Regions from separate parts of the Photorhabdus sp. RM323S genome, predicted to be linked through region 1. Evidence: predicted binding sites of a transcription regulator. Region 1 holds the regulator's gene; each other region holds the start of a gene.

Region 1 (10,063 bases):
GCAGTGGCGATGGCGATGGGTGTTGAAGATAAAGTGACTCCGTTGCTGTTTGAGGGCCTTCAGAAAACACAGACTATTAATACTCCGGCCGATATTCGTAATACCTTTATCAAAGCAGGAGTAACCGGTGAAGATTATGATGCTGCAATGAACAGTTTTGTTGTGAAATCTTTAGTTGTTAAGCAGCAAAAAGCCGCTCAGGACTTGCAACTGCGTGGTGTACCAGCAATGTTTGTTAATGGCAAATATATGGTGAGAAATAACGGCATTGATGCAACTTCTGCTGATACCTATGCGAAATCCTATTCAAACGTTGTTAACTTCCTGTTAAAGCAGAAGTAAGGTTGGCGATTGAAATAGAATAACATGAGCATGTGCCGGAGTGAGAAGCTTTGGCACAATGCGTGCCAGAAAGAATTTTTTATAAGACAAACTCCGGTTATATCCACAACTCTGTGATCTATAAGGTAATATGACAGTTTAATGACTAGGATTATAAGTCATTGATTTTTACCCGTCGTTGATAAATTTTTTTTATCAACTGTCTATGCCGGAATGAAGCTCGTAATATCTATACACAAAGTTATCCACAGAATTTATAGCAAGATGTGAATATCTGGAGCTGGTTTCAGCAAAGAAAATTCACACAAAATTCGTTTCCTGCTTCTTGCTGTGGCATCCTACTCCTTATTACACCCGTAACAGATAATGAAGAAGACTTATGGCTCAGATAGCAGACAATCCCCTGATTTTGGTTGATGGTTCCTCATACCTTTATCGTGCTTATCATGCTTTTCCTCCGCTGACTAACAGCGCGGGAGAACCGACCGGAGCCATGTATGGCGTATTGAATATGCTGCGTAGTCTGGTAATGCAGTACAAGCCGAGCCATGTGGCGGTCGTATTCGATGCCAAAGGTAAAACTTTCCGTGATGAATTGTTTGCTGAATATAAGTCTCATCGTCCTCCTATGCCGGATGATCTGCGTGCACAAATAGAGCCGTTACATCAGATGGTAGAAGCTATGGGATTGCCGCTGCTGGTGGTTTCGGGAGTAGAAGCTGATGATGTTATCGGGACTCTGGCGTTACAGGCGGAGAAAGAGGGTCGTGCGGTGCTTATCAGCACTGGTGATAAAGATATGGCGCAACTGGTAACGCCAAATATCACGCTTATCAACACAATGAATAATACCATTTTGGGGCCGGAAGAAGTGGTTGATAAGTATGGTGTATCGCCAAATCTGATCATCGACTTTCTGGCACTGATGGGCGACTCTTCAGATAATATTCCAGGCGTGCCTGGCGTCGGGGAGAAAACGGCACTGGGATTGTTGCAAGGAATTGGCGGTATGGACGATATCTTTGCCAATCTGGATAAAATTGCGGGGTTGAGCTTCCGTGGTGCAAAAACGCTGGCGGATAAGATGGAGCAACATAAAGATGTGGCTTATCTTTCCTATAAATTGGCAACGATTAAAACAGATGTTGAGTTGAATAAAACCTGTGTTGCTTTGTCAGTCAAAGAGCCTGATACAGAGAAACTGCATGAATTGTTCTCGCGTTATGAATTTAAACGCTGGTTGAATGATGTAGCAAATGGTGATTGGTTGGTTGCCAAGGGCAAAAAACCGACATCCACGGGTAATGATGAATCATCTCCGGCTAAAGATAAATCTGTTTCGGCAACACTTTCTTCTGATAATTACCAGACTATTCTTGATCAGAAAAGCCTTGATGAGTGGGTTGAGAAGCTGAAAAAAGCGCCGGTTTTTGCTTTTGATACTGAAACTGACAGCCTTGATACCCTGACAGCTAATTTGGTGGGGATGTCATTCGCAATAGCTGCCGGAGACGCGGCTTATCTGCCACTGGGACATGACTGTCTGGATGCGCCAGAGCAGCTTGACCGAGATGCAGTACTGGCGGCATTAAAACCACTGCTTGAAGATAGCAACCTGCTGAAAATCGGTCAAAATATTAAGTTTGATCGTGGTGTTCTGGCTCGCTATAGCATTGAGCTGCAAGGCATTGCTTACGATACTATGCTGGAATCTTATGTGCTCAATAGCGTTGCAGGCATGGGGCGGCACGATATGGATAGTCTGGCTGAACGTCATCTGAATCATAAGACCACGACGTTTGAAGAGATTGCTGGTAAAGGTAAAAATCAGCTCACTTTTAATCAAGTCCCGATGGAACAGGCTGCAATGTATGCCGCAGAAGATGCTGATGTCACTTTGTTGTTGCATCAGGTTATGTGGCCGCAACTGGAGAAAGTACCGGCGCTGGAAAAAGTATTCCTGAAAACAGAAATGCCACTGGTCATGGTGCTTTCCCGCATGGAGCGTACAGGTGTACTGATTGATTCAAATATTCTGGTTGAGCACTCAAAAGAGATTACTGCTCGTCTGGGAGAATTGGAAAAAGAAGCTCATGAACTGGCAGGTGAGGCTTTCAACCTAGCTTCGCCGAAACAGCTACAGGCGATATTGTTTGAAAAATTGCAGCTGCCAGTAATAAAAAAGACGCCGGGCGGGGCACCATCCACCAATGAAGAAGTGTTGGAAGAGTTAGCAGATAACCATGTGTTGCCGAAAGTGATTTTGGAGCATCGTGGCTTGGCAAAACTGAAATCCACTTACACAGATAAACTGCCACAGATGGTTCATCCGCTGACCAAACGGGTTCATACCTCTTATCATCAGGCGGTAACAGCGACTGGACGTCTCTCTTCGCGTGATCCCAATCTGCAAAATATTCCTGTCCGTAATGACGAGGGTCGCCGTATTCGTCAGGCATTTGTAGCACCCGAAGGTTACCGGATTATGGCTGCTGACTACTCCCAAATTGAGCTGCGGATTATGGCCCATTTATCTCAGGATCAAGGGCTGTTGAAGGCTTTTGCCGAAGGGCAAGATATTCACCGGGCAACGGCGGCAGAAGTCTTTGGTTTGCCACTGGAACAAGTCACCAGTGAACAGCGTCGTAGCGCCAAAGCGATTAACTTTGGTTTGATCTACGGTATGAGTGCATTTGGTCTTTCCCGCCAGTTAGGTATTCCACGCGGTGAAGCACAGCGCTACATGGATCGCTATTTTGAACGTTATCCGGGCGTATTGACATATATGGAGCGCACTCGTCAGCAAGCAGAAGAGCAGGGTTACGTTGAAACCTTGGATGGTCGTCGTCTTTATCTGCCAGATATCAAATCTCGCAATGGTATGCGCCGTAAGGCGGCTGAGCGTGAAGCCATTAACGCGCCGATGCAGGGAACTGCGGCGGATATCATCAAAAAAGCGATGATTGCCGTAGATGATTGGATTATCAGTGAAGAGCCGAAAGTTCGCATGATCATGCAAGTTCACGATGAACTGGTATTCGAGGTTCATGAGTCACAACTTGAATATACAGAACAGAAAGTTCGTGAATTGATGGAAAAAAGTATGGCGCTTGATGTTCCACTGAAAGTGGATGTGGGTATTGGTGACAATTGGGATCAGGCTCACTGATATGCCAGATTGATAAGCGATAGGTTGAGCCGAAGTATTTGGTTCAGCCTTTTTTTGAACGACTCACAATAACAACATTGTCTAATAGTTCTGCTAATCACAGTTACCATGTGCTCTGGTATTCTCATCTTCCCAAGCTTGTTGCACCGTTCGATGCATATTAGATCTAGATCGCATAAATATGTAATTAAACTACATTTAATGGTGTAAAAACAATCAAAACTCGCTGCTGAATCGAGATAGTCATTGAAAATAAATTACAAAAAGGCTTTTTCTGAGAAATAAAATAGGGTAGAGTGACTAACGTAGGGTACAGAGGTAAGATGTTCTATCTTTCAGACCTTTTACTTCACGTAATCGGATTTATAGCTGAATATTAGCTGCCCCAGTCAGTTTTGACTGGGGCATTTTTTCATTTGAATTTAACGGGTCGGAATAAAAAAGGCGGTATTAGCTATTGTTTTCAATTTGGGCGGTTGGTTGGCTGAACCACATGTCCAGTTTCTGTTGTAGTTTATCGATGCCGATTTTTTTCGGGGCGGAGAAATATTCCACTTGAATATCGCCATTGAGAGCGGCTAATTCTTCACGTACTTTATTCAACTGGCTTTTACGGGCACCAGATGCCAGTTTATCGGCTTTAGTCAGCAACACAATAACCGATACATGCATTGCTACCGCCCATTGGATCATTTGTTGATCAAGATCTTTCAGTGGATGACGGATATCCATCAACACTACCAGTCCAATCAGGCATTCACGTTTTTGCAGATATTCACCCAATGCTTTTTGCCATTTACGCTTCATCTCTTCTGGTACTTCGGCATAACCGTAACCGGGTAAGTCAACCAAGTGAATTCCTTCTTCCACTTCGAATAAATTGATGAGTTGTGTTCGGCCAGGTGTTTTGCTGGTACGGGCGAGGCTTTTCTGTTTCGTCAGGGCATTTAGCGCGCTGGATTTACCCGCGTTTGAACGACCAGCGAATGCGACTTCAATGCCCAGTTCTTGAGGCAGATGGCGAATATCAGGTGCGCTCATGATAAAACGAGTCATATGATAGTTGTGGTTTTTGATGGTCAAAATGATTATCTCCCTGAGAAATGCACTGAATATATGCCAAAGGAGATTATACCGATAGCCACTGTTGGTTGACAGGATTAAAAATAATGACCTATTTCTGATGGGTTAAGCCAAATTTGCTATTTTGCCGTCAATTACTGCCTTATTTGTGAAATAAAATCTGATCTATTGTGAGAGGATAAATTTTTATCCAAAGCACCAACCGATTGATAGCGTAAATGTAAGTAAATATTGAGCACTATGCTGAGGAGATTATTAGAATTGATTTCAGCTTGTGTTGTTGACCTTAATATATAGGAATCCAGAATGTTTAAACGTATTTTAGTAACGCTTGTAACTGCATGTTCTCTGAGCGCAATGGCACCTCTGGCTCTGGCTGCGGGTGAAACCCATGTGAAACTGGTGACAACAGAGGGTAATATTGAACTGGAATTAAATAGCCAGAAAGCGCCGATTACAACCAAAAACTTTATTGAATACGTCAATGAGGGCTATTATAACAACACAATTTTTCATCGGGTAATCCCTGGATTTATGGTTCAGGGGGGCGGTTTTACCAAAGATTTGCAGCAGAAAACGACTAAAGAAGCCATTAAAAATGAAGCGGATAACGGGCTGCGTAATTTACGCGGAACGATTTCTATGGCGCGTACCGCAGATAAAGACAGTGCTACTAGTCAATTCTTTATCAACGTAGCAGATAATGCTTTCCTTGATCATGGTCAGCGTGACTTTGGCTATGCCGTATTTGGTAAGGTCGTAAAAGGTATGGATGTTGTAGATAAAATTTCTCAAGTAAAAACTGAAAATGTTGGCCCCTATCAGAATGTGCCGGTGAAACCCGTGGTTATCCTATCTGCTAAGATTATTCCTTAACTTTCTTCTGAGACATTAATGATCAACTGCGATTATGGCAGTTTGGTCTCTTGGTGAATTTTCATCTGATTAACAATTCGGGCCTTTATTTAATGCAGGCCCGTTTTACAGTTATTCATACAGCTTCTTGGTGAATTCTTTATTTTCTTCGGTTCGTGGATAATATCTGTTTTTGTAGCACTTCTTCTCTTTACTCTCGCAGTGAACACCATTACTCAAAGTGTAAGATGTAAGATCAATATCTTTCCCGTCACCAATCTCTTCTTTCAGATGTTTCGAGGCTTTTTTTCCTAAATACCTTTCGGTGAGTTTTAGCGATAAACCTTGCTGATCAGCGCAGTATTTTCCTTTTTTATCACAAATAACCCCTTTTTCTGGGAAGAAAATATTTGCAGCTTTAGTTGCAGCCAGCGCGGGGAAGGACAGCAAAAAAAGAGATGCTATAATCAGTTTTGTCTTCATAACAATTACCTTACTTATTGAATATCAAAAAGAGCCTATGTTTTGTAGCGGTATGAGAGTAAGTTGATGGAGGAAAAAGTAGCCATTGATTTTGTTACACTATGCTGCAAGTGCTTATGTGCTATGATAGCCGCCCCGTTGTCGTTAGGCCGTTTTACCTGAAATCATGTTGTTCATGATAAACAAATTGCAGGATTGGCAGGACAACAAATACAGCGATAAAAATGGGTAGGATAGACTCCTATGTTATTAATAATAGATAACTATGATTCTTTTACGTATAACTTATATCAATATTTTTGTGAATTGGGAACAGATGTTTTAGTCAAGCGCAATGATGAATTACAGCTTGAAGATATTGAGCGATTGGCACCGACTCATCTGGTTATTTCCCCAGGCCCATGTACCCCAAATGAAGCAGGCATTTCTCTGGCTGCGATTTCTCATTTTTCGGATAAATTGCCGATCCTTGGTGTTTGCCTTGGGCATCAGGCAATTGGGCAGGCATTCGGTGCCAGTGTGGTAAAAGCCAGGGAGGTGATGCATGGGAAAACTTCTGCTATTCATCATAATCAGCAAGGTGTGTTCAAAGGGCTTAACCGGCCATTAACGGTTACCCGTTACCATTCATTGGTGATTGCCGCAGAGACTTTACCAGCAGTATTTGAAGTTACTGCATGGAGTCAGCATAACGGCAATGTCGATGAGATCATGGGAATTCGTCATCGTACTTTGCCCTTAGAAGGTGTGCAGTTCCATCCTGAAAGTATTCTCAGTGAGCAAGGGCATCAGCTACTGAGTAACTTCCTTAGATATTAACCAGATACCAATAATTTCTTCAATTATTCATCTTTTTCATTTGCCCATTTTTGATTTTTTATGCATATTCAATGATTATAATTTCACTTTTGAATGGCGTATATATAAAAAACGGGTGGGGAAATGATGGAGCGTGCCGCAGTAAACAGAAATACATACGATCAAGTCATGTTGCCAATTTATTCACCGGCACAGTTTATACCGGTGAAAGGGCAAGGTAGTCGTGTATGGGATCAGCAAGGGAAAGAGTATATTGATTTTGCTGGTGGTATTGCTGTTATGGCTTTGGGACATTGCCATCCTGCGCTAGTGGATGTTCTAAAGCAGCAAGGAGAGAAACTTTGGCATATCAGTAACATTTTCACCAGTGAACCAGCTTTGATACTCGCGCAGAAACTGATTGATGCAACTTTTGCGGAGCGGGTATTTTTTGCCAACTCCGGAGCGGAAGCGAATGAAGCCGCATTTAAGCTGGCGCGTCACTATGCCATTACCCGTTACCATCCCTATAAAACCAAAATTATCGCATTCCATCAGGGGTTTCATGGTCGTACCCTGTTTACAGTCTCTGTTGGTGGTCAACCAAAATACGCTGATGGTTTTGGGCCAAAACCCGCCGATATTATTCATGTGCCTTTTAATGACTTGGATGCAGTCAAGGCAGTCATGGATGACCATACTTGCGCTGTTGTATTAGAACCTGTTCAGGGTGAAGGGGGCGTCACACCGGCGACACCGGCATTTATTCATGGGTTGCGTGAGCTTTGCGATCAGCATCAGGTACTGCTGGTATTTGATGAAGTGCAAAGTGGGATGGGGCGTACCGGCAAGTTATTTTCTTATATGTATTATGATGTTGTGCCGGACATTATCACCACCGCGAAAGCATTGGGAAATGGTTTCCCGGTCAGCGCTATGCTGACTACAGCGAATATTGCTTCGGTGATGGCGCTGGGAACTCACGGCACAACTTATGGTGGTAATCCGTTGGCTTGTGCGGTGGCAAATATCGCTTTTGACATTATCAATACGCCAGAGGTCTTGGAGGGTGTTGAAAAACGCCATCATTTGATTGTGAATTTTCTGAACGATATCAATCAGCAATATTCGATATTTGGTGAAATCCGTGGCAAGGGGTTGCTGATTGGTGCGGAACTAAAAGCGCCGTATCAGGGGAAATCTAAAGAGATCCTGCAACTGGCGGCTGAAAATGGTCTGATGTTGTTGAGTGCCGGGGGGGATGTACTGCGTTTCACGCCTTCGTTGATTATCGGTGAAGAAGAGATAACCCGGGGAATGGAACGGCTGGAGAAAGCAATTAGCCAGTTGGTGTAAAGTAAGTACAAGAGAAATCAGCGCAGGATAATGCGCTGATTAATTAGGTGTTAACGGGTACCGTAAACAACGATTGTTTTGCCGTGTGCGGAGATCAGGTTTTGGTCTTCCAGCATTTTTAGAATACGGCCAACCGTTTCACGGGAACAGCCAACAATCTGACCAATTTCCTGACGAGTGATTTTGATTTGCATTCCATCCGGGTGAGTCATTGCATCGGGTTGTTTCGCCAGATTCAGTAAAGTCTGAGCAATCCGGCCGGTCACATCCAGGAAAGCCAGGTTACCGACTTTCTCAGAAGTTGTTTGCAAACGGCTTGCCATTTGGGCAGATAAACGCATTAAAATATCCGGGTTTACCTGAATCAGTTGGCGGAATTTTTTATAGGAAATTTCCGCTACTTCACAGGCGCTTTTGGCCCGTACCCAGGCTGTACGCTCTTGTCCTTCTTCAAATAATCCAAGTTCGCCAATGAAATCTCCCTGGTTTAAATAGGAGAGGATCATCTCTTTGCCTTCTTCATCTTTAATCAAAACCGCAACAGAACCTTTTACGATGTAGTAAAGCGTCTCTGCTTTTTCGCCTTGATGAATAAGCGTGCTTTTGGATGGATATTTATGAATATGGCAGTGTGACAAAAACCATTCAAGAGTGGGGTCTGTTTGTGGCTTGCCGAGAACCATTCGCTTCATCCTCTGTTGTTATCGCTGCCTAAATAACACGAGAACCTAAAAGTTTCTCGTCAGGCTGGCTTAAAAGACACTAGCTTAACATATTAGTTTGCTGAAAAACCGACAGGTGAGGGTTTTATATAGGTTATCTGAAATTCGAAACTTGAGTATTGATCTTAACCCACATATACCCAGACCTGCTTCTGTTTTTAACACAGGAAAAGGTTTCTGTCTTGTCTTGTATTGTTTCAGCATAATAAACCGCTCATTAGATTGCCAGTTTAATACTGAAAGAGTAGGCTTTGATGCAAAAAATGACTTAAGAGGTACTTATGCAAGCGCGGGTAAAATGGGTTGAAGGGTTGTCTCTTTTGGGGGAGTCATCTTCAGGCCATCAGATAATGATGGATGGAAATGCTGGCGATAAGGCACCAAGCCCAATGGAAATGGTATTAATGGCAGTTGGCGGTTGCAGCACGATTGATGTTATTTCTATTTTGCAGAAAGGCAGATATGACATAAAAGATTGTGAAGTGAAATTAACTTCCCACCGTCGTGAAGAGGCGCCACGCTTGTTTACTTCTATTAATCTGCATTTTATTGTTACCGGCAAGGATTTAACAGAGAAAGCGGTTGAACGCGCCGTCACGCTTTCTGCTGAGAAATATTGTTCTGTTTCGTTGATGCTGGGTAAATCAGTTGAACTTACCCACAGCTTTGAAATTAAAGAGACAGAGTAAGATATTATTTCCTGATTGAAAAATAACGACAGGTAACTAATATCAGTTACCTGTTTTTTTAACTGAATAATATAAGAAGTGAATTCAAACGCTGGGTTTTCTGGATTTATCCCAGGTTTTAATCAACAAATCTTTTCCCCTTCCAGTAATCGCTGTACCAATGGCGTCATAATTAATTCCATTGCCAGCCCCATTTTTCCACCGGGAACTACGATGGTATTAATACTTGAAACAAATGAACCTTGTAACATTGATAAAAGGTACGGGAAATCAATTTGAGTAAGATCACGGAAGCGGATGACGATAAAACTCTCATCCAGTGATGGAATGGCTTTGGCTGAAAAGGGATTGGATGTATCAACTGTCGGCACGCGTTGGAAGTTGATATGTGTTCGTGAAAATTGGGGAGTAATGTAGTTAATATAATCATCCATAGAACGAACAACGGAATCCATCACGGCTTCCTGTGAATGTCCCCGTTCTCCAGTATCGCGGATAAGTTTCTGTATCCATTCAAGGTTGACGATCGGTACTACCCCCACCAGCAGATCGACATGACTGGCAAC
Region 2 (10,063 bases), on a different contig from region 1:
CCATGGCATTGTCATCCGTCACCAGATAACCAATAGAGTTAGTGGCAAGACCATGAGTCATAATTGGCGCCATATGCTGCCCATCCGGGGAAGTTGGGCGTTCTTTGGTGGTTCCCAACATGCTCGGAACCGAAGGACCGTAGATATCCGCATCCAGAATACCGACTTTTGCCCCTTCCTGCGCCAACGCCAACGCCAGGTTTACTGCGGTGCTGGATTTACCCACGCCACCTTTACCTGAGCTGACAGCCAAAATATTACGAACACCATTAATTCCCGGCAAATCGTTAGCGCGGCGTAATGTGCTGATATCATGGTTCAGTTTCCACGCAACAGATTTTGCGCCAGTCACTGACTGCAATTTTTTCGTTGTCGCCTCTTTCAAGGCTTCAAAGCCACGCCGCCAGACAAACGGCATGATCAATTCAATGTGTAGAACATCATCAAGCATCGTACAGTGATGCAGTACTTTCAGAGCTGTCAGATCGCGTTCCAGTGTCAGATGGGTGAAGGTAGCAAGTATTGTTGTTACCTGAGATTTCAGCAGGTCAGGATTGGTCTGCTCAGGGGATTTTGCGTTCATCCCGGCTCCTTTGATTATCATGATTAACTATAAAAGCCATCTTTTCATCATAACAGAACCCAATGCGTTCAGATAAGATCCGCGACAAAAACCCACTTCCAACTCACTGATTCAATTTTTATCCAATAAAACTCGCGAAGATCAAGAGTTACCCTAGCGACAATTTTTTTGATCAGGTAACATCAAACTCCCTTTTCATTTATTGGAAGTCAGATCCCTACTATGTCTCAAGTCGCAAAAAAATTATTGGTGACGTGTGCGTTGCCATATGCTAACGGTCCAATCCATCTCGGTCACATGCTGGAACATATCCAGGCAGATATTTGGGTCCGTTTTCAGCGAATGCGCGGCAAAGAGGTTCACTTTATCTGCGCCGATGACGCTCACGGAACACCAATCATGCTGAAAGCACAGCAAATGGATATTGCTCCCGAAGAGATGATCGCCGCCGTGAACCTAGAGCATCATCAGGATTTTACTGGCTTTTCAATCAGCTATGATAACTATCACTCTACGCACAGCAGAGAGAACCAGGAATTATCAACTGAAATCTATCTGGAACTGAAAAAGAACGGTCATATTAAGAACCGCACTATTTCTCAGTTATACGATCCTGAGAAAGGGATGTTTCTGCCTGATCGCTTTGTAAAAGGCTCCTGCCCGAAATGTAAGGCAGAAGATCAGTATGGCGATAACTGTGAAGTTTGCGGTTCAACTTACAGCCCAACAGAACTGACTAACCCACGTTCTGTTGTCTCCGGCGCAACGCCAAAAATGCGTGAATCCGAGCACTTTTTCTTCGATTTACCTGCATTCAGTGACATGTTACAAGCATGGACCCGTTCCGGCGCATTGCAGGAACAAGTTGCTAACAAGATGCAGGAATGGTTTGAATCCGGCTTACAGCAATGGGATATCACCCGTGATGCACCTTATTTTGGTTTTGAAATTCCTGATGCGCCAGGCAAATATTTCTATGTCTGGCTGGATGCGCCTATTGGCTATATGGGTTCTTTCCAAAATCTGTGTGACAAACGCGGAAATCTGAGCTTTGATGAGTTTTGGGCAAAAGATTCCACCGCCGACCTTTATCACTTTATTGGTAAAGACATTGTCTATTTCCACAGCCTGTTCTGGCCTGCCATGCTGGAAGGCAGCGGTTACCGCAAGCCAACAAATCTGTTTGTTCACGGCTACGTCACCGTCAACGGCACGAAAATGTCCAAATCCCGTGGTACGTTTATCAAAGCCAGTACTTATCTGGATCATCTGGATGCAGACTGCCTGCGTTATTACTATGCGGCCAAACTCTCTTCCCGTATTGATGATATCGACCTGAATCTGGAAGATTTTGTTCAGCGTGTTAACAGCGATATCGTTAACAAAGTGGTGAATCTGGCCTCCCGTAACGCAGGTTTCATTAATAAACGCTTTAGTGGCAAGCTGGCGGATAAACTCGCTGATCCGGCGCTTTACCAGAAGTTTATTGATAGCGCGAAAGTGATTGAAGAAGAGTTCAGCAACCGCGAATTCAGTAAAGCAATCCGTGAAATCATGGCATTGGCTGATTTGGCAAACCGTTATGTGGATGAGCAGGCTCCGTGGGTTGTGGCAAAAGAAGAAGGCCGTGATGCGGATCTTCAAGCTATCTGCTCAATGGGCATCAACCTGTTCCGCGTTCTGATGACTTTCCTGAAACCCGTTTTACCCAGTCTGGCAGAACGCGCAGAAGCTTTCCTGAATACCGAACTGACCTTGAATGGTATTGAACAACCGCTGCTGGATCATCAGGTTTCCACCTTTAAGGCCCTGTTTAACCGCATTGATATGGATAAAGTGGATGCGATGGTTACTGCGTCTAAAGAAAGCATCAGCGCACCACAAAAAGTCAGCGGTCCACTGGCAGAAGAGCCAATTCAGGGTACAATCACCTTTGATGATTTCGCCAAAGTTGATATGCGCGTCGCCCTTATCAAACAGGCTGATTTTGTAGAAGGCTCAGATAAACTGCTGAAACTGACGCTGGATCTTGGTGGTGAAACTCGCCAAGTATTTTCCGGTATCCGCTCCAGTTATCCTGATCCGAAAACACTGGAAGGCCGTTTAACCATAATGGTTGCCAACCTGGCTCCACGTAAAATGCGCTTCGGTATTTCTGAAGGAATGGTGATGGCAGCTGGGCCTGGCGGAAAAGATATCTTCCTGCTCAGTCCTGACAGTGGCGCACAACCGGGTATGCAAGTGAAATAACAATCAATTTATTGCAAATATATCTTATCAGCGGGGATCAGCAATGGTCCCCGCTTTTTTGAATGTGATCTATGGCACATTCCCAGGGTTAATTGTATGATGAATTCCTCACTGGAATTAGGAATTTTGTTATGTCGTTTCGTGAAGTACTGATTATAGGTTGGCAGTACCTGCGAGCATTTGTACTGATTTATCTGTGTTTGTTGGCAGGCAATGCCATCTCTGCCCTGTTACCCATCGTTGTTCCCGGCAGTATTATCGGTATGTTGATATTGTTCGTCTTATTGGCTTTCCAATTGATCCCTGCCCACTGGGCAAAACTAGGTTGCAGTCTGTTATTGAGAAATATGACCCTGCTGTTTCTGCCTATCGGTGTAGGCGTGATGAACTATTACGATCAACTCAGCCAACAGATACTACCGATTGTCCTTTCATGCCTGATCAGCACCGCAGTTGTTATGATTATTGTTGCTTACAGTTCCCATTATGTTCTCCGCGAACGTCCAATTATCGGTTCCGCATCAGAAGTTAAGACTGAACAAGAAAAACAAGAGAAATAAATATGTTAAGTCACATTTGGTGGTCACTGCCATTAACATTGACTGTATTCTACGCCGCAAGAAAACTCTCACTAAGATTCAAAATTCCTATTTTGAATCCCTTATTGGTTTCTATTGCTGTACTTATTCCAATATTGTTAATAACCAATACCCCTTATGAACACTATTTCGCCGGCAGCCGAATTCTTAATGATCTGCTCCAGCCCGCCGTGGTTGCGCTAGCATTTCCTTTATATGAACAGTTGCACCAAATCCGCGCCCAATGGAAATCCATTATCAGTATCTGTTTTATCGGCAGTATTGTCGCTATGGTTACAGGTACTGCTATTGCATTGTGGATGGGCGCAACACCTGAAATGGCCGCCTCGATACTACCTAAATCAGTCACTACACCAATAGCAATGGCAGTAGCAGATGCTATCGGCGGTATTCCGGCAATCAGTGCCGCTTGCGTCATTTTTGTCGGCATTCTTGGGGCAATCTTTGGTCATAACCTGTTCGATATTTTGCAGGTGAAAACTAAAGCATCCCGTGGCTTGGCAATGGGAACGGCATCACATGCTTTGGGCACCGCCCGTTGTGCAGAAGTCAATTTTGTTGAAGGCGCATACAGTTCGTTAGCACTGATGACCTGCGGTATCATTACTTCACTGACCGCCCCTTTTATATTTCCAGTGCTGTTATATCTATTTGGTTAGTTAACAGTTGAAAAATTTGATATAAATCCTTCAATTACCGGATTTAATTACATAGTTTTCATTATTTATGTGACATTAATCACATTATAAATCTGATCAGAGCGCCTAGAATGACCTTAAGTTAATTTGGAGATCATTCTATGCAAGCTCGCTTTCGCTCTATCTGGGCACAGTTGCCATCTAAACTACAGGATGCGCTTTCTCCCTATGCAGGAAACGACGATTTTCCTGCCATGTTCACGGCTGAACAAGCTGAATCTGTCAAGAAAACCTGCAGCTTTGACGATAACACATTGGCTATCGCCCTACTGCCACTCGCAGCGGCATGCTCCCTAGCCCCGATATCACATTTTAATGTCGGCGCAATTGCCCGTGGCGAAAGCGGAAATCTCTACTTCGGCGCCAATATGGAATTTACCAATGTGCCATTACAGCAAACTATTCATGCTGAACAATGTGCTATTACTCACGCCTGGTTACGTGGTGAGAAAAAACTGACCTCTATCACGGTTAATTACTCTCCATGCGGTCACTGTCGCCAGTTTATGAATGAACTTAATAGTGGCACACAATTAGAGATCCACTTGCCAAAACAAGAATCTTTGACATTAGGTGACTATTTGCCAGATTCCTTTGGTCCAAACGATCTGGGTATCACTACCCTGTTGATGGATCCGGTTAATCATGGTTATCAAATAGAAACCACTGATGAATTGGTACTAACCGCACTGGATGCGGCAAACCGAAGCCATGCCCCATACAGCAATTCATACAGTGGTACAGCACTGCTGGGAAAAGATGGAAAAATCTATCCTGGGCGTTATGTAGAAAATGCCGCTTTTAACCCAAGCTTACCCCCATTGCAATCTGCCCTGATCCTGATGAATATTTCTGGTGGTGATTGTCTGTCCATCGAAAAAGCAGTATTAGTTGAGGAAAAAAACAGCAATTTATCCCAACAAAGTGCAACGCAATCCACACTTGCTGCACTAGGATGCAGTAAATTTGAGTACCACACGTTCTAAATTCAGTGAAAAATGCGCTTATCCAGTGGCGGCTTATTTTTCGCTGGCGTGATGGTGCCGCATATGATGTTTATCTAGATCCGCACAAATATTAATGGGGGACACTATGGATACTATTACGGCAGAACCGACTACCGTTGACGAGATGCTTAACGAAGAATTTTTAAAGCCGATGAATATTACTCAGCAGCAATTGGCTGACGCTATGAGCGTATCACGTAAAGTTATCGGCCAAATTGTCAATAATTCTCGTCGCTTAAGTGTCGAAGAAATGACCCTAATGGAGGATTTTCTCCTACAAAAGTGGTTAACGTAACATTTTATTTATTAACTAAATCTGGACGTTATCTCTCATTTTTACTCATAATACCTCTAATTAAGTAACATTTGCTGTACATATTTTTCCTATCTTTTAGGATCTATAACTGACCTTATTATCCATTTAGTTCAAAGAGTAAGATTCATGGAACTGGAACACGAAAGTAAACGTCCATTATATATTCCCTATTCTGGCCCCATCCTGCTGGAATTTCCCTTGCTGAATAAAGGCAGCGCCTTTACCGAAGCAGAACGCGGCAACTTTAACCTTCATGGCTTATTACCGGAAGCGGTTGAAACCATCGAAGAACAAGCTGAACGCGCCTATCGGCAGTATCTTGATTTCAAAAATGATGCAGATAAACACATTTATCTGCGAAATATTCAAGATACTAACGAAACTCTGTTCTACCGCCTGCTGGATGCACATTTGAGCGAAATGATGCCAATCATTTATACCCCAACGGTTGGTGAAGCTTGTGAACATTTTTCTGATATTTACCGCCGCGCCCGTGGCTTGTTCATCTCATATCCAAATAAAACGCATATTGATGACATGCTGCAAAATGCGACTAAACAAAATGTAAAAGTTATCGTTGTCACCGATGGTGAACGTATTCTTGGTCTGGGTGACCAAGGTATCGGCGGTATGGGTATTCCTATTGGTAAACTTTCCCTATATACCGCCTGTGGTGGTATCAGCCCGGCGTATACACTACCGGTAGTTCTGGATGTGGGAACAAACAACCCCCAGCGCCTGAATGACCCGTTATATATGGGCTGGCGCCATCCGCGTATTACCGGCGCAGAATATGATGAATTTGTTGATGAATTTATTCAGGCCGTTAAACGCCGCTGGCCAAATGTGCTGCTACAGTTTGAAGATTTCGCGCAAAAAAATGCCATGCCCCTGCTCGACCGCTATCGCCATGAGATTTGTTGCTTTAATGATGACATTCAGGGAACCGCCGCTGTCACACTGGGTAGCCTGATTGCAGCCAGCCGTGCTGCCGGTCGTCAATTGAAAGATCAAACTGTCACTTTCCTGGGAGCAGGTTCAGCCGGTTGCGGTATCGCAGAGCAGATTGTCGCCCAGATGAAATCTGAGGGTTTAAGTGAAGAACAAGCTCGCGCCCGTATTTTCATGGTTGATCGTTTCGGTTTACTGACAGATAAACTGCCAAATTTATTGGATTTCCAGAACAAGCTGGTACAAAAAAGCGACTCCTTAACTAAATGGGATGTAAACAGCGATTCTATCTCTCTGCTCGACGTTGTTCGTAATGCTAAACCTACGGTATTAATTGGCGTTTCAGGTCAAGCGGGGCTGTTCACAGAGGAGATCATCCGTGAGATGCATAAACACTGTGAACGTCCAATCGTTATGCCATTATCCAACCCAACTTCCCGTGTTGAAGCCCGTCCTGAAGATATTATCAACTGGACAGATGGCGCAGCCTTGGTTGCAACAGGTAGCCCATTCAATCCGGTAAAATACAAAGATCAAGAGTATCCGATCGCTCAATGTAACAACGCCTATATCTTCCCTGGAATTGGCTTAGGTGTTATTGCCTCCGGAGCCAAACTCGTCACTGATGGTATGTTGATGACGGCAAGTCGAATACTGGCTGATTGTTCACCATTGGCGAAAAAGGGTACAGGTCCGTTACTACCACTCATTGATGATATTCAGGAAGTTTCTCGCAAAATTGCAAAACAAGTTGCAAAAGAAGCGCAAATACAAGGTGTTGCGACTGTCACGTCAGACGGTGCGTTGGATGAAGCGATTGAACGTAACTTTTGGAAACCGGAATATCGCATATATAAACGGACTTCATTGTGACTATTATCCGCCCGGATCGGGCAAGGTGCTCCCCACATCAGCGGCTGTTACTCGTCCCTGGCGAGTCAGACACAAGCCCGGAAGGCAGAAACGACGAGCACCGCAGCCTTTAAAACCACTATACCTCTATGCCGCATATTCATTGCGGCATTTTACTATCTGAAAACCCTTCAAGATTTTTGCCTTATATTTCCGCCCACATTGGCCGAAGGTTTATAGCAATTTTCACCAAATTATACTTAACTGATATAGTATTATTGAGTTGCACACTCACAGCCCAAAAAAATATTTTACGAATTTAATATGATAATTCTATTTTCTTCATTTCTCTTATTCACGAAACTAATAATACAAAACCAAATTACCATAAATGTAGCTAAAAAATCATAACAAGCATAAAATAACATTAGTTAATAATCATCCCAAAAATAACAAATAAACAATACCAGTAAAAAAACCCAAAAACAGCATGAAGATAATTTACATTCAGGTATTTTGACATAATTTCCATATTTATAGGATTGGGATCTGACACTCCCAATCCCTAAAAGAAAAAACATTCCCAATATGCTAATTACACCAACAATATCATTAATCCCATAACATTAAATGTTTATTTGGTGATACGCCGATGAAACTTTGCAATGATATTCTGCTTCCCTCAGAAAAGCTACGAATTGCATGGGGTTTCCTGGTATTTATTATTATTAAATCTCCCAATTCTGGCTTAATACAAATAGAGGGAGGAAGAGAACCTCGCCAATCATATTCTGAACTATCTTCAATCAACTCGGTAATAGGAATAGCTGGAACATCCCACAACTCTAATTCCCCTCCACTTACAGGTACTTTTATATATATGTTTACAGAAAATTGCCCTAGCAAATTGACAGATTGTTGTTGAAGACCATCAAAGTGAGGTTGTATTTCAGACATGATAGAGAGTTCTGGTCTTCTCATGACCCTGGCAATCCCTGCATGCATCTTTTTATTTTCAAAATTTGCAATACTGGCCCCCGCAGACCATACTTCATCCAGTTCTAAACGAAATTTATCGAAAGGTGCCAGCATTGGAGCACAGAAATTTCTGACGTTTCTTATTGCGGGTAATGCATTCTCAAAATATCTTTTATAACTATCACTATCTTTGGGTTTGCCAAAAGTTGAGTTATAAGGCACACCAACTCTATCAACTCCATAATCGACTAAAACAATTTCATCTCCTTTTTTTAAATCATGAAGATAATGTTCTAGATTTTCATGAGAGAGGAAGAAATCAGAAAGTTTATCTGAAATATGACTATCCACATACTTTTTCACATGGATAGCCAACACTTCATCATTAAATAACTTATCGAGATCTCTTTCTTGCAAAGAATTAGATAAAATCACTTCATTTTTCATAAAAGTCACCTTGTTATACTTAACATGATTTTGGAAAAATCTCCTACATAAAAATACACCAGAAAATGTTAATTCCAATATTCTATCCAGTAAAAGCACTTTTAATCAACACGATATTAATCACCAAAATAGATATAGATATATATTTAAGTTATTTAACTAATTCTACATTTAACAATAGAGAAAGATCTAATGACAATAATTTTATTTTACAAGCTTTACTATAACTTCAAGAATAATCAATTTAATATTCAATGGTAATGATAAATAGACAACATAATCTCTCATAAATCCCTGGCAGATTAGAATAGGCATATCTATCGCAGAAACAGTTCCGGCAATATATTATTATTTAACATCAATATTGAGTATAAAGTAAAACATGTAAAAATCAAAAATAACATGCCAGAATTCACAAAAAGAATATACATATTCTTAACCTGAATATTGTTATCGAATTTATTTTAATGTCTTAATCTTCCGATATTTTTTCAATCTCAACATTTGACTGTTCCCTTACATTAAGAATCGGATTTTACGGTATATCCGCAGCCACTACAACGCCTTAAAGACAGGAAATGTGAATCAAGGCCACCATCTGACGTCCCTGACGCGATGCCTGCCGACTGCGGCGGGACAAAATAGCAAGAAACAGACAACAAAAAACCACTGTCAGCCTTTTTTCTTATAGAGAAAACTTGCTTCGGAATTTCAGGTAAAGTAGCCTTTAGTCAATATTAGTCATTGATACATATTAAAGGCAAAAGCATGTGGAAGCGCCTGATAATTGGTCTGTTATTCATCGCAGGGACGCTGACGCTCACCGCTATTGCACTTGACCGCTGGATTAGCTGGAAAACGGCCCCTTATATTTTTGATGACCTCAAAAAACTTCCTGAACGTGAAGTAGGTATGGTGCTTGGGACGTCTAAATACTACCATTCTGGTGCCCCCAATCAGTATTATATGTACCGCATTCAAGGTGCAGTTAATGCTTATAACAGCGACAAAATCAAATATCTATTACTGAGTGGCGACAACGCCCAGCAAAGTTATAACGAACCTGTCACCATGCGCAGGGATTTAGTGAAAGCAGGTATTCCTGCCACAAACATTGTGCTGGATTTTGCGGGTTTCAGAACGCTTGATTCGATAGTCAGAACCCGTAAAGTTTTTGACACCAATGATTTTACGATTATCACTCAACGATTTCACTGCGAACGGGCGCTGTTTATCGCTATACATATGGGCATTGACGCTCAGTGCTATGCCGTTTCCACACCTAAAAATATGATTACTGTTCGGTTACGTGAAATAATTGCCCGCCTTGGCGCGTTAACTGATCTTTATATTTTGAAACGCGAACCGCGTTTCCTCGGTCC
Region 3 (10,063 bases), on a different contig from region 1:
AGACAGGTAGTTATTGAATGGATCTTCCGCCAGTTGCTTGATACCCAGGGAGATACGCTCACGCTCTGCGTCAACTTGCAACACAACAGCAGCAATTTCGTCGCCTTTTTTGTATTCACGAACGGCTTCTTCACCGGTAACGTTCCAGGAGATGTCAGACAGGTGAACCAGGCCGTCGATACCGCCATCCAGACCAATGAAGATACCGAAGTCAGTGATAGACTTGATTTTACCTTCAACACGGTCATTCTTGTTGTGAGTTTCAGCAAACAGCTGCCATGGGTTAGCTTTACACTGTTTCAGACCCAGGGAGATACGGCGGCGTTCTTCGTCAATATCCAGAACCATAACTTCCACAACGTCACCAACATTAACAACTTTGGATGGGTGGATGTTTTTATTGGTCCAGTCCATTTCTGAAACGTGCACCAGACCTTCAACGCCTTCTTCGATTTCTACGAAGCAGCCGTAGTCAGTCAGGTTAGTGACACGGCCTGTCAGTTTAGTTCCTTCTGGGTAACGTTTAGCGATTGCTACCCATGGATCTTCGCCCAGTTGTTTCAAGCCCAAAGATACACGGGTACGCTCACGGTCGAATTTCAGTACTTTAACTGCGATTTCATCGCCCACATTGACGATTTCACTTGGGTGTTTAACACGTTTCCAAGCCATATCAGTAATGTGCAGCAAGCCATCAACGCCGCCCAGATCAACAAAAGCACCGTAGTCAGTCAGGTTCTTAACGATACCTTTAACTTCCATGCCTTCTTGCAGATTTTCCAGCAGTTGATCACGTTCTGCGCTGTTTTCAGATTCGATAACAGCACGACGGGAAACAACTACGTTGTTGCGTTTCTGATCCAGTTTGATGACTTTAAACTCAAGCTCTTTACCTTCCAGGTGAGTCGTATCACGAACTGGACGAACATCAACCAGAGAACCAGGCAGGAATGCACGGATACCGTTCAGTTCGACAGTAAAGCCGCCCTTCACTTTGCCGTTGATGATGCCAGTAACAGTTTCTGCTTCTTCGTAAGCTTTTTCCAGCATCAGCCATGCTTCATGGCGTTTTGCTTTCTCACGGGACAGAACAGTTTCACCGAAACCATCTTCAACAGCGTCTAGCGCAACATCAATTTCATCACCGACCTGGATTTCCAGCTCACCCTGAGCGTTTTTGAACTGTTCTACAGGAATAGCAGATTCTGATTTCAGACCCGCGTCAACCAATACGACATCTTTATCAATAGCAACAACGATGCCGCGAACGATAGCACCTGGACGAGTTTCAATAGATAGCAGGGATTCTTCAAAGAGTTGAGCAAAAGATTCTGTCATGTTAATGATCTTCAAAATTTCAATTTAACGTCCATTTAGCTTCCCGCCGAATGGGGTTGTTTTACATGCCCTGTCACTATTTCCTTGTGACAAGGTTGTTTGGTTTGTGGGAAAACTTTATTAGCCCACATTCCCAATTTTCAGTACATCACCAGCAATTATAAGCTAAAAACTTAAAATTGCTCAGGTAATGTAAGCGTTTTTTTCACATAATTTAGCGCTTTATCGATAACTTCTTCGATAGACATACTGGTTGAATCCAATATTAATGCGTCTTCAGCAGGCGCTAACGGTGCAACTGTCCGGTTACGGTCGCGATAATCACGTTCCTGTATCTCGGATAAAAGACGTTCAAAGTTAACACTAAAGCCCTTTTCCTGCAACTGTAGCATACGTCTGCGCGCTCGTTCTTCGGCGCTGGCATCAAGGAATATTTTCACCGGTGCATCAGAAAACACCACCGTTCCCATATCTCGGCCATCAGCAATCAGACCCGGAGCAATGCGAAAAGCACGCTGACGCCGTAACAATGCCTCACGCACCCGTGGAAAAGCCGCTGCCTGTGAGGCGGTATTTCCCACCGTTTCGGTACGAATTTCATTGCTGACGTCTTCACCCTCAAGTATCACACTTAACTTGCCTTTTTCCGGGACAAAACGGACATCAAGATTAGCTGCCAACGGAACTAACGCGTCTTCACACTGAATATCCACCTGATGATGAATCGCCGCCAGCGCCAACACCCGATAAATAGCACCTGAATCAAGCAGTTGCCAGCCTAAAGCTTTCGCCAGTGCCTGACATAAAGTGCCTTTACCCGCGCCACTTGGCCCATCAACAGTTACTACTGGGGCTATCGCCACCATTATTGTTCTCCTTTCGCATGGCGAATTCATTTTCGCCGGATGCTGAATATTTACTCAATAAAACAATCAATATCTGTAGCTTATTATACGCCCTCAAAGGGGAAGCTAAATAAGCGGATTCTACGGCAAGTAGGTTTTGATCAAAGAAATACGCTTTATTGAGTCATAATTATCGCCAGTTATGACTTTCGCTGGCTTAATCTTTCCAATTGATTGAAATAATCGGGGAAGGTTTTTGCTGTACAACCTGGATCGAGGATAGTAACCGGTGTATCAGACAGAGCCACCAGTGAGAAGCACATTGCCATCCGGTGATCATTATAGGTGCCAATTTCAGCGGGTAGTAATCTTTGTGGCGGTGTAATCCGGATGTAATCTTCCCCTTCTTCTACCTCCGCACCCACTTTACGCAATTCAGTCGCCATTGCATGGAGCCGGTCTGTCTCTTTCACCCGCCAGTTGTATATATTGCGAATAACCGTTTCCCCTTGCGCAAACAGCGCGGTCGTCGCGATTGTCATCGCAGCATCAGGGATCGCATTCATATCCATATCAATGCCAGTCAGGGTACCACGTTCACATTCAACGAAGTCATCACCCCAGCGAATTTCCGCCCCCATTTTTTCCAGGACATTGGCAAATTTGGTATCCCCCTGAAGGCTGTTTTTACCAATTCCAGTCACACGCACACGGCCACCTTTGATTGCCGCCGCCGCCAGAAAATAGGAAGCAGAAGACGCATCACCTTCAACCAGATAGTGGCCCGGAGAGTGGTATTTCTGCCGGCCTTTAATGTGGAAAACCTGATATTGATCGTGACTGACGGTAATTCCAAAACTTTTCATTAGTGCCAGAGTGATATCAATATAAGGTTTGGAAACCAATTCACCCTGAATATGAATTTCAGAATCATTTTCTGCCAATGGCGCGGTCATGAGCAACGCAGTCAGAAACTGACTGGAAACACGACCATCTACGGTCACTTTGCCGCCAATAAAGCCGCCTTTAATGTGTAACGGCGGATAATTTCCCTGCTCCAGATAATCAATTTCTGCGCCCCCTTGACGTAAAGCATCCACAAGATGACCAATCGGGCGCTCTTTCATCCGGGGTTCGCCAGTAAGAATGACGTCATTTTTGCCAAGGCATAAAGCCGCCGCTAATGGGCGCATTGCGGTGCCGGCATTGCCAAGAAACAGTTCTACCGGCCCTTTGCTGGTAATCACCCCACCCATACCGTCAACTTCACAACAGGTACGATCATCAGACAAACGATAGCTGACCCCCAATGCCGTCAAAGCATTGAGCATATGGCGAATATCATCACTATCCAGCAAGTTAGTTAGACAAGTCGTGCCTTTGGCGAAAGCCGCCAATAATAGTGCACGGTTGGAAACACTTTTTGACCCTGGCAGGTTAATAGTTCCATTAATGGAGAAAATAGGTTGTAGCGTCAGGGATTGCATAAATAACAGGATCTCCGATTCTCAATTAAATTTAAGTATAAGTGAGTTATTTTTATGTTTGAGGAAATATTTCCTTAACCCTGAATATTCCGGGAACATTTGCTCCCGGTCATGGTTGGCAAGTTAGCCGTTACGGCGCTCAAAATCAGCCATAAAATCAACCAAAGCCTGAACCCCTTCTATCGGCATAGCATTATAAATAGAAGCACGCATACCGCCGGAAACACGGTGTCCTTTCAGTGCCTGCAAACCTTGAGCCTCTGCTTCTGCCAGAAATTTGCTGTCCAGTGAAGCATCTGCCATCTGGAACGGTACATTCATCAGGGAACGATTTTCAGGGGCAATCTGGTTGCGATAGAAATCACTGTTATCAATGGCATGATAAAGCAGCCCGGCTTTGGCTTGGTTACGTTTTGCCATTTCTTGTACCCCACCTTGCGCTTTCAGCCACTTGAAAACCAAGCCGGAGAGATACCAAGCAAAAGTTGGCGGTGTGTTGAACATGGAGTCACACGCCGCCAGAACGGTATAGTCAAAAATCGACGGGGTTTCTTTACGAGCTTTACCTAATAAATCTTCACGAACAATAACCAGTGTGAGCCCCGCCGGACCAATATTTTTCTGCGCTCCAGCATAAATCATACTGTAACAGCTAACATCCAACGGCCCTGAAAGAATAGAGGAAGAGTAATCCGCAATAATAACTTGATTATCATTAAAATCCGGCTTTTCATGAATTGCGATACCGTCAATAGTTTCATTCGGGCAATAATGAACATAAGCCGCATCATTGCTTAATGACCATTCGCTCATTGGTTTGACACCTTTCAAACCATTAATGTCGGTTTTGATATTAATCACATTCGGCGTACAATATTTTTTTGCTTCTTTGACTGCACATTCAGCCCAGTAACCGCCATCAATATAATCCGCTTTAACCTTGTCACCCAGCAAGTTCATTGGAGCAGCGGCAAATTGACCGCGGGCACCACCGTGGCAAAACAATACCTTATAATTTTCAGGCACTGATAATAAATCCCGTAGATCCTGTTCTGCTTCCTTTGCTACAGCAATAAATTCTTTACTACGGTGACTGACTTCCATAATCGAAGTCCCGATACCATGCCAGTTACAAAGTTCCTGTTCTGCTCTGCGCAATACTTCAACCGGTAACATTGCTGGGCCTGCACTGAAATTATATACCTGACTCATTTACCTCACCCTATTTGACGAAATAATAATGATAACAACAAGAACCCGATATATCGGTTGTATCATTCCCATTTCGTCGCTGCAACGGTTATTGGATATTAAACAAAGATAAGCGGAAAATAACGTGTGTTGACAACATAATGAGAGTTTGATGGGAAAACAACGTATTCAAGGCGCTGTATTTTACAGCGCCCGCACTTAACTTTTATCTCCCCAATAATCAGGGAACGATAACTCAATATTTAACAAACATTTCGTGAATTTTTACCGGATTATGAGTTTTAGTCAGTGCTAATTGTAAAAGCACTCTGGCTTTTTGCGGATTCAGACGTTCAGACGCGACAAAACCATATTTGCTATCATCCACTTCCGCATCCTGGGTGACATACCCCACCGGTACACGGCTTGATCTCACGACCACAACCCCATCTTTAGCAGCCTGAGCGAGGGTATCAAAAATCGTTTTGTACATATTACCGTTACCCACACCAGCGCTGATAATCCCTTGGTAACCATCATTTAGCAAAGCTTTCGCTGGCAGATCAGAAGCATTAGCATAGTTATAAACAATCCCGACTTTTGGCAGCTTATCCAGTTTACTGACATCAAAAATAGCCTTATCCGCTCTCGGTTTAGCTTCAGCGTAATAATTGACCTTACCATTATGAACAAAGCCTTCCGCGCCGGCATTAATTGGCTGGAATGCCTGAACTTCAGTGGTACTCATTTTCACCACGGTACGCCCACTGATAACCGTATCATTCATTGCCATTAACACGCCACGCTTAGCTGATGCTTTATCTCCCGCAACGACCACTGCGTTGTACAGGTTTAACGGGCCATCAGCACCCAGCGCCGTAGATGGACGCATTGCGCCAACCATGACAATCGGTTTTTGACATTGGGTCGTCAGATCGAGGAAATAAGCCGTTTCTTCCATCGTATCTGTGCCATGTGTGATAACAAAACCATCGGTTTTGTCGCAATCAGCATTGATTTTTTTCGCCAAGGTTAGCCACACCTGATCATTCATATCCTGCGAGCCAATACTCACCACCTGCTCACCTTTCAGGTTAGCGATATCTTTGATCTCAGGAACAGCGTTGACTAATGCATCAATCCCTACTTTTCCAGCGACATAGGTGGATTCAGTTGCAGATTTCCCTCCACCTGCAATCGTTCCTCCTGTTGCCAAAAGCGTAATATTTGGCAAAGCAAATGCAGAACCGCTGATTAATGCTAATAAACTTGCTAAAGCTGTGTGTTTCATCTTTTTCATGCCGCTTCCTTAAGAAAAAATATCCTGTTTGATTATGAACAATGATATCAATAAATCTGTGATGTATACTAGACTTTAGCTACTGAAAAAAAACTCGTATGATGAGCGTTTTGTAATGGGCTCTCATAAGTGAATATCATGACGCAAACCTTCATTCCCGGCAAAGACGCCGCACTGGAAGATTCGATCAATATCTTTCAGCAAAAACTGCAACATCTTGGCTTTAATATCGAAGAAGCCTCTTGGCTGAATCCGGTTCCTCATGTCTGGTCAGTGCATATCCGTGACCGCGACTGCCCTTTATGTTTCACCAACGGCAAAGGGGCAAGTAAGAAGGCCGCTCTAGCTTCTGCTTTAGGGGAGTATTTTGAACGTTTGTCAACCAACTATTTTTTTGCTGATTTCTACTTAGGACACGCTATCGCTAACGGTGATTTTGTCCATTATCCCAATGAAAAATGGTTTGCTTTACCAGATGATGATTCCTTGCCAGAAGGCATTCTGGATGCCCGGTTACGTCAGTTTTACGATCCTGAGAATGATTTATGTGCAAGTCAGTTAGTTGATTTGCAATCAGGTAATGAAGAGCGCGGAATCTGCTCACTGCCGTTTACCCGTCAATCTGATCATCATACCGTTTATATTCCAATGAATATTATTGGCAATCTTTATGTTTCCAATGGTATGTCAGCAGGCAATACAGTTAATGAAGCCAGAGTCCAAGGGTTATCAGAAGTTTTTGAACGCTATGTAAAAAACCGGATTATCGCAGAAGGCATCAGCCTGCCAGAAATTCCCCAGGAAGTGATGAATCGTTATCCTGGGGTTGTTGAAGCAGTTAACAAATTACAGGATGAAGGCTTCCCGCTCTATTGTTATGACGCTTCTCTTGGTGGGCAATTCCCGGTTATTTGCGTGGTTCTGTTTAACCCCAATAATGGTACTTGTTTCGCCTCTTTTGGTGCTCATCCTGAATTTGGTGTGGCACTGGAACGTACAGTTACCGAACTGTTGCAGGGCCGTAGCCTGAAAGATCTGGATGTGTTCAATGCCCCCACTTTCGATAATGAAGAAATTGCGGAACAGACTAATCTGGAAACCCACTTTATTGATTCGAGCGGATTAATCAGTTGGGATCTATTCAAACAAGCTGCTGATTATACATTTGCTGACTGGAATTTCAGCGGCACTACAGAAGAAGAATTTGCCACCTTGATGGCTATTTTCAAACAACTGGATGCGGAAGTTTATATTGCTGACTACGAGCACCTTGGTGTTTATGCCTGCCGTATTCTGGTACCGGGTATGTCTGATATTTATCCTGTGGAAGATTTGCATATTGCCAATAACACCATGGGGATCCATCTACGGGAAACTTTATTCGCGCTACCGGATAGTCAATGGCGACCGGAGGAATATCTGGCACTGCTTGAACAATTAGATGAAGAAGGTCTGGACGATTTTACCCGTATCCGTGAACTACTTGGTATTGCGGTTGGTAAAGATAATGGCTGGAGCAATTTACGTATTGGTGAATTGAAATCCATGTTGGCGCTGGCAGCGGGTGATCTGGAACAGGCGCTGATTTGGGTAGAATGGACTCAGGATTTTAACGCCTCAGTCTTTACGATAGAACGGGCTAACTATTATCGCTGTCTGCAAACACTGCTTTTACTTGCTTTGGAAGCAGATAAAGAACCTTCGCAATATTACCAGGCATTCATAAAAATGTACGGGCAAGATGCTGTTGAAGCAGCGTCAGCAGCGGTTGCGGGTGAAACGTGTTTTTATGGCCTGTGGTCAATCGATTCAGATTTAAAATCACTGTCTGCTCATCAGGCTTTATTAGCCGCTTATGAGAAGCTGCAAAAAGCAAAATATCACTTCTGGAATGCCAAATAATATTCAATTTGGCTGAAAAGATGATTCAGTATTAAAAGTAGAATTCAGGTTAAATTAAGCTTATTTAAAACAACAAATAAATAACAAATTAACCTGAAATTTTACTTATTGAATTGCCTTTCAATTGGCAAATAAAAAAATACAATAAAATTTAAAAAAAATTTAATCAACGTAACTCAATAAATTAATTAGCATTTTATCCATTCAATCCCATCAAAACCGCGTTTGCTCGATGAGGATTATGATCTATATCAAATTTAGCGCCAAGCACCTTTGTTACTATCATTACGTACAATAACTAATGAATAATAAAGAGAATGTTAGTATGCGAGCTGACAACCCTTTTAACTTATTGCCACCTGCTGTAATGACGCAAATCGCCGATGATATTGGTGTTTATAAAACCACCAAACATCCTGCAATAACTTATATATCAGCCATCACTGCCGGGGTTTTTATTTCTATTGCGTTTGTCTTTTATATTACCGCCACCACAGGAACCTCCTCTGTCCCTTATGGGTTAGCTAAATTAGTTGGCGGGATCTGTTTTTCCCTCGGATTAATGCTCGTTGTCGTTTGTGGCGCAGACTTATTTACTTCCACTGTGCTCACCATTATTGCCAAAGCAACCGGACGGATAACCTGGAACCAAATGTTTAAAAACTGGATTAACGTTTATTTGGGTAATTTGATTGGTGCGCTATTTTTTGTCGCAGTGATATGGTTTGCCGGTCAATATAATGTTGCTAACGGATTATGGGGCCTGAATGTGCTACAAACGGCTGACCATAAAGTACATCACACGTTTATTGAAGCCCTGTCTTTAGGCATTCTCGCCAATCTGATGGTTTGTCTCGCCGTTTGGATGAGTTATGCCGGGCGTAGTTTGATGGACAAAATATTTGTCATGATTTTGCCTGTGAGTATGTTTGTTGCCAGCGGCTTTGAGCACAGTATTGCTAACATGTTTTTAATTCCGCTTGGTATTGTTATTAAGCATTTCGCACCTACTGAATTCTGGTTCAATGTGGGTGCTACACCTGAACAATTTTCTCAACTCACTATTTCACACTTTATTACCAATAATTTAATTCCGGTCACTATCGGTAATATTATCGGCGGCGCAATTTTGGTGGGTTTGACTTACTGGTTAATTTATCTGCGTAGTGAGCAAAAACATTAATTCGCTCCCTCGCCGGGTTTCTCAAAAGTTCGATTATTAAAAGGGTAGAAGTATCATGACTGAATTAAATGGAAAATTCTCTGTAGCATGGCAAGGTTTTAATCAGGGTGATTGGCAGAACGAGGTTAATGTTCGTGACTTCATCCAAAAAAACTATACACCATATGAGGGTGATGAATCTTTCCTGGCAGGTTCAACCAAAGCAACTGATGCCCTGTGGGAAAAAGTCATGGAAGGTATAAAAATCGAAAACCGTACTCACGCGCCGGTTGATTTTGATACTGATGTTGCTGCTACTATTACCTCTCATGATGCGGGTTACATCGAAAAAGATTTGGAAACCATCGTCGGCCTGCAAACTGAAGCCCCGCTAAAACGCGCCCTGATCCCATTTGGCGGCATCAAAATGGTAGAAGGTTCATGTAAAGTTTATGGCCGTGAACTTGATCCTAAATTAAAACAGATTTTCACTGAATATCGTAAGACGCATAATCAGGGTGTGTTCGATGTTTACACACCAGATATTTTAAAATGCCGGAAATCCGGGATCCTGACGGGTCTGCCTGATGCCTATGGCCGTGGTCGTATCATTGGTGACTATCGCCGGGTTGCGGTATACGGTATCGACTATCTACGTGATGATAAACTCGCCCAATTCAATTCGTTGCAGGAAAAACTGGAAAACGGTGAAGATCTGGCGATAACCATTCAGTTACGGGAAGAGATTGCCGAACAGCATCGTGCTCTGAATCACATTAAAGAGATGGCCGCTAAATACGGCTATGATATTTCGGGTCCCGCAACTAACGCTAAAGAA

What was found. Region 1 encodes CRP, which controls carbon source genes, mostly activating them, when cyclic AMP is high. Its sites were predicted from a motif close to ATGTGANNNNNNTCACAT; they were not measured.
Region 2: a site for CRP is predicted at 4,159-4,176, ahead of cdd (cytidine deaminase). Genes of this name have one in related genera too.
Region 3: a site for CRP is predicted at 8,303-8,320, ahead of focA (formate transporter FocA). Genes of this name have one in related genera too.

What each region holds. Positions count from the first base shown of each region.
Region 1 covers NZ_JBHFKZ010000028.1:24,740-34,802, reverse strand. The annotation lists gene dsbA (thiol:disulfide interchange protein DsbA) at 1-342, shown strand, start outside; gene polA (DNA polymerase I) at 722-3,511, shown strand; gene yihA (ribosome biogenesis GTP-binding protein YihA/YsxC) at 3,962-4,594, opposite strand; gene ppiA (peptidylprolyl isomerase A) at 4,901-5,470, shown strand; gene ACGF7G_RS12865 (YcgJ family protein) at 5,582-5,932, opposite strand; gene ACGF7G_RS12860 (aminodeoxychorismate synthase component II) at 6,176-6,751, shown strand; gene ACGF7G_RS12855 (aspartate aminotransferase family protein) at 6,875-8,086, shown strand; gene crp (cAMP-activated global transcriptional regulator CRP) at 8,137-8,769, opposite strand; gene ACGF7G_RS12845 (OsmC family protein) at 9,090-9,497, shown strand; gene ACGF7G_RS12840 (phosphoribulokinase) at 9,620-10,063, opposite strand, start outside.
Region 2 covers NZ_JBHFKZ010000004.1:97,449-107,511, forward strand. The annotation lists gene apbC (iron-sulfur cluster carrier protein ApbC) at 1-583, opposite strand, end outside; gene metG (methionine--tRNA ligase) at 806-2,833, shown strand; gene ACGF7G_RS03365 (CidA/LrgA family protein) at 2,965-3,393, shown strand; gene ACGF7G_RS03370 (CidB/LrgB family autolysis modulator) at 3,396-4,091, shown strand; gene cdd (cytidine deaminase) at 4,232-5,116, shown strand; gene ACGF7G_RS03380 (HigA family addiction module antitoxin) at 5,223-5,432, shown strand; gene ACGF7G_RS03385 (NAD-dependent malic enzyme) at 5,580-7,277, shown strand; gene ACGF7G_RS03390 (2OG-Fe(II) oxygenase) at 7,869-8,681, opposite strand; gene sanA (outer membrane permeability protein SanA) at 9,450-10,063, shown strand, end outside.
Region 3 covers NZ_JBHFKZ010000004.1:21,390-31,452, forward strand. The annotation lists gene rpsA (30S ribosomal protein S1) at 1-1,338, opposite strand, end outside; gene cmk ((d)CMP kinase) at 1,512-2,204, opposite strand; gene aroA (3-phosphoshikimate 1-carboxyvinyltransferase) at 2,384-3,670, opposite strand; gene serC (3-phosphoserine/phosphohydroxythreonine transaminase) at 3,794-4,882, opposite strand; gene ansB (L-asparaginase 2) at 5,118-6,161, opposite strand; gene ycaO (30S ribosomal protein S12 methylthiotransferase accessory factor YcaO) at 6,300-8,063, shown strand; gene focA (formate transporter FocA) at 8,389-9,246, shown strand; gene pflB (formate C-acetyltransferase) at 9,302-10,063, shown strand, end outside.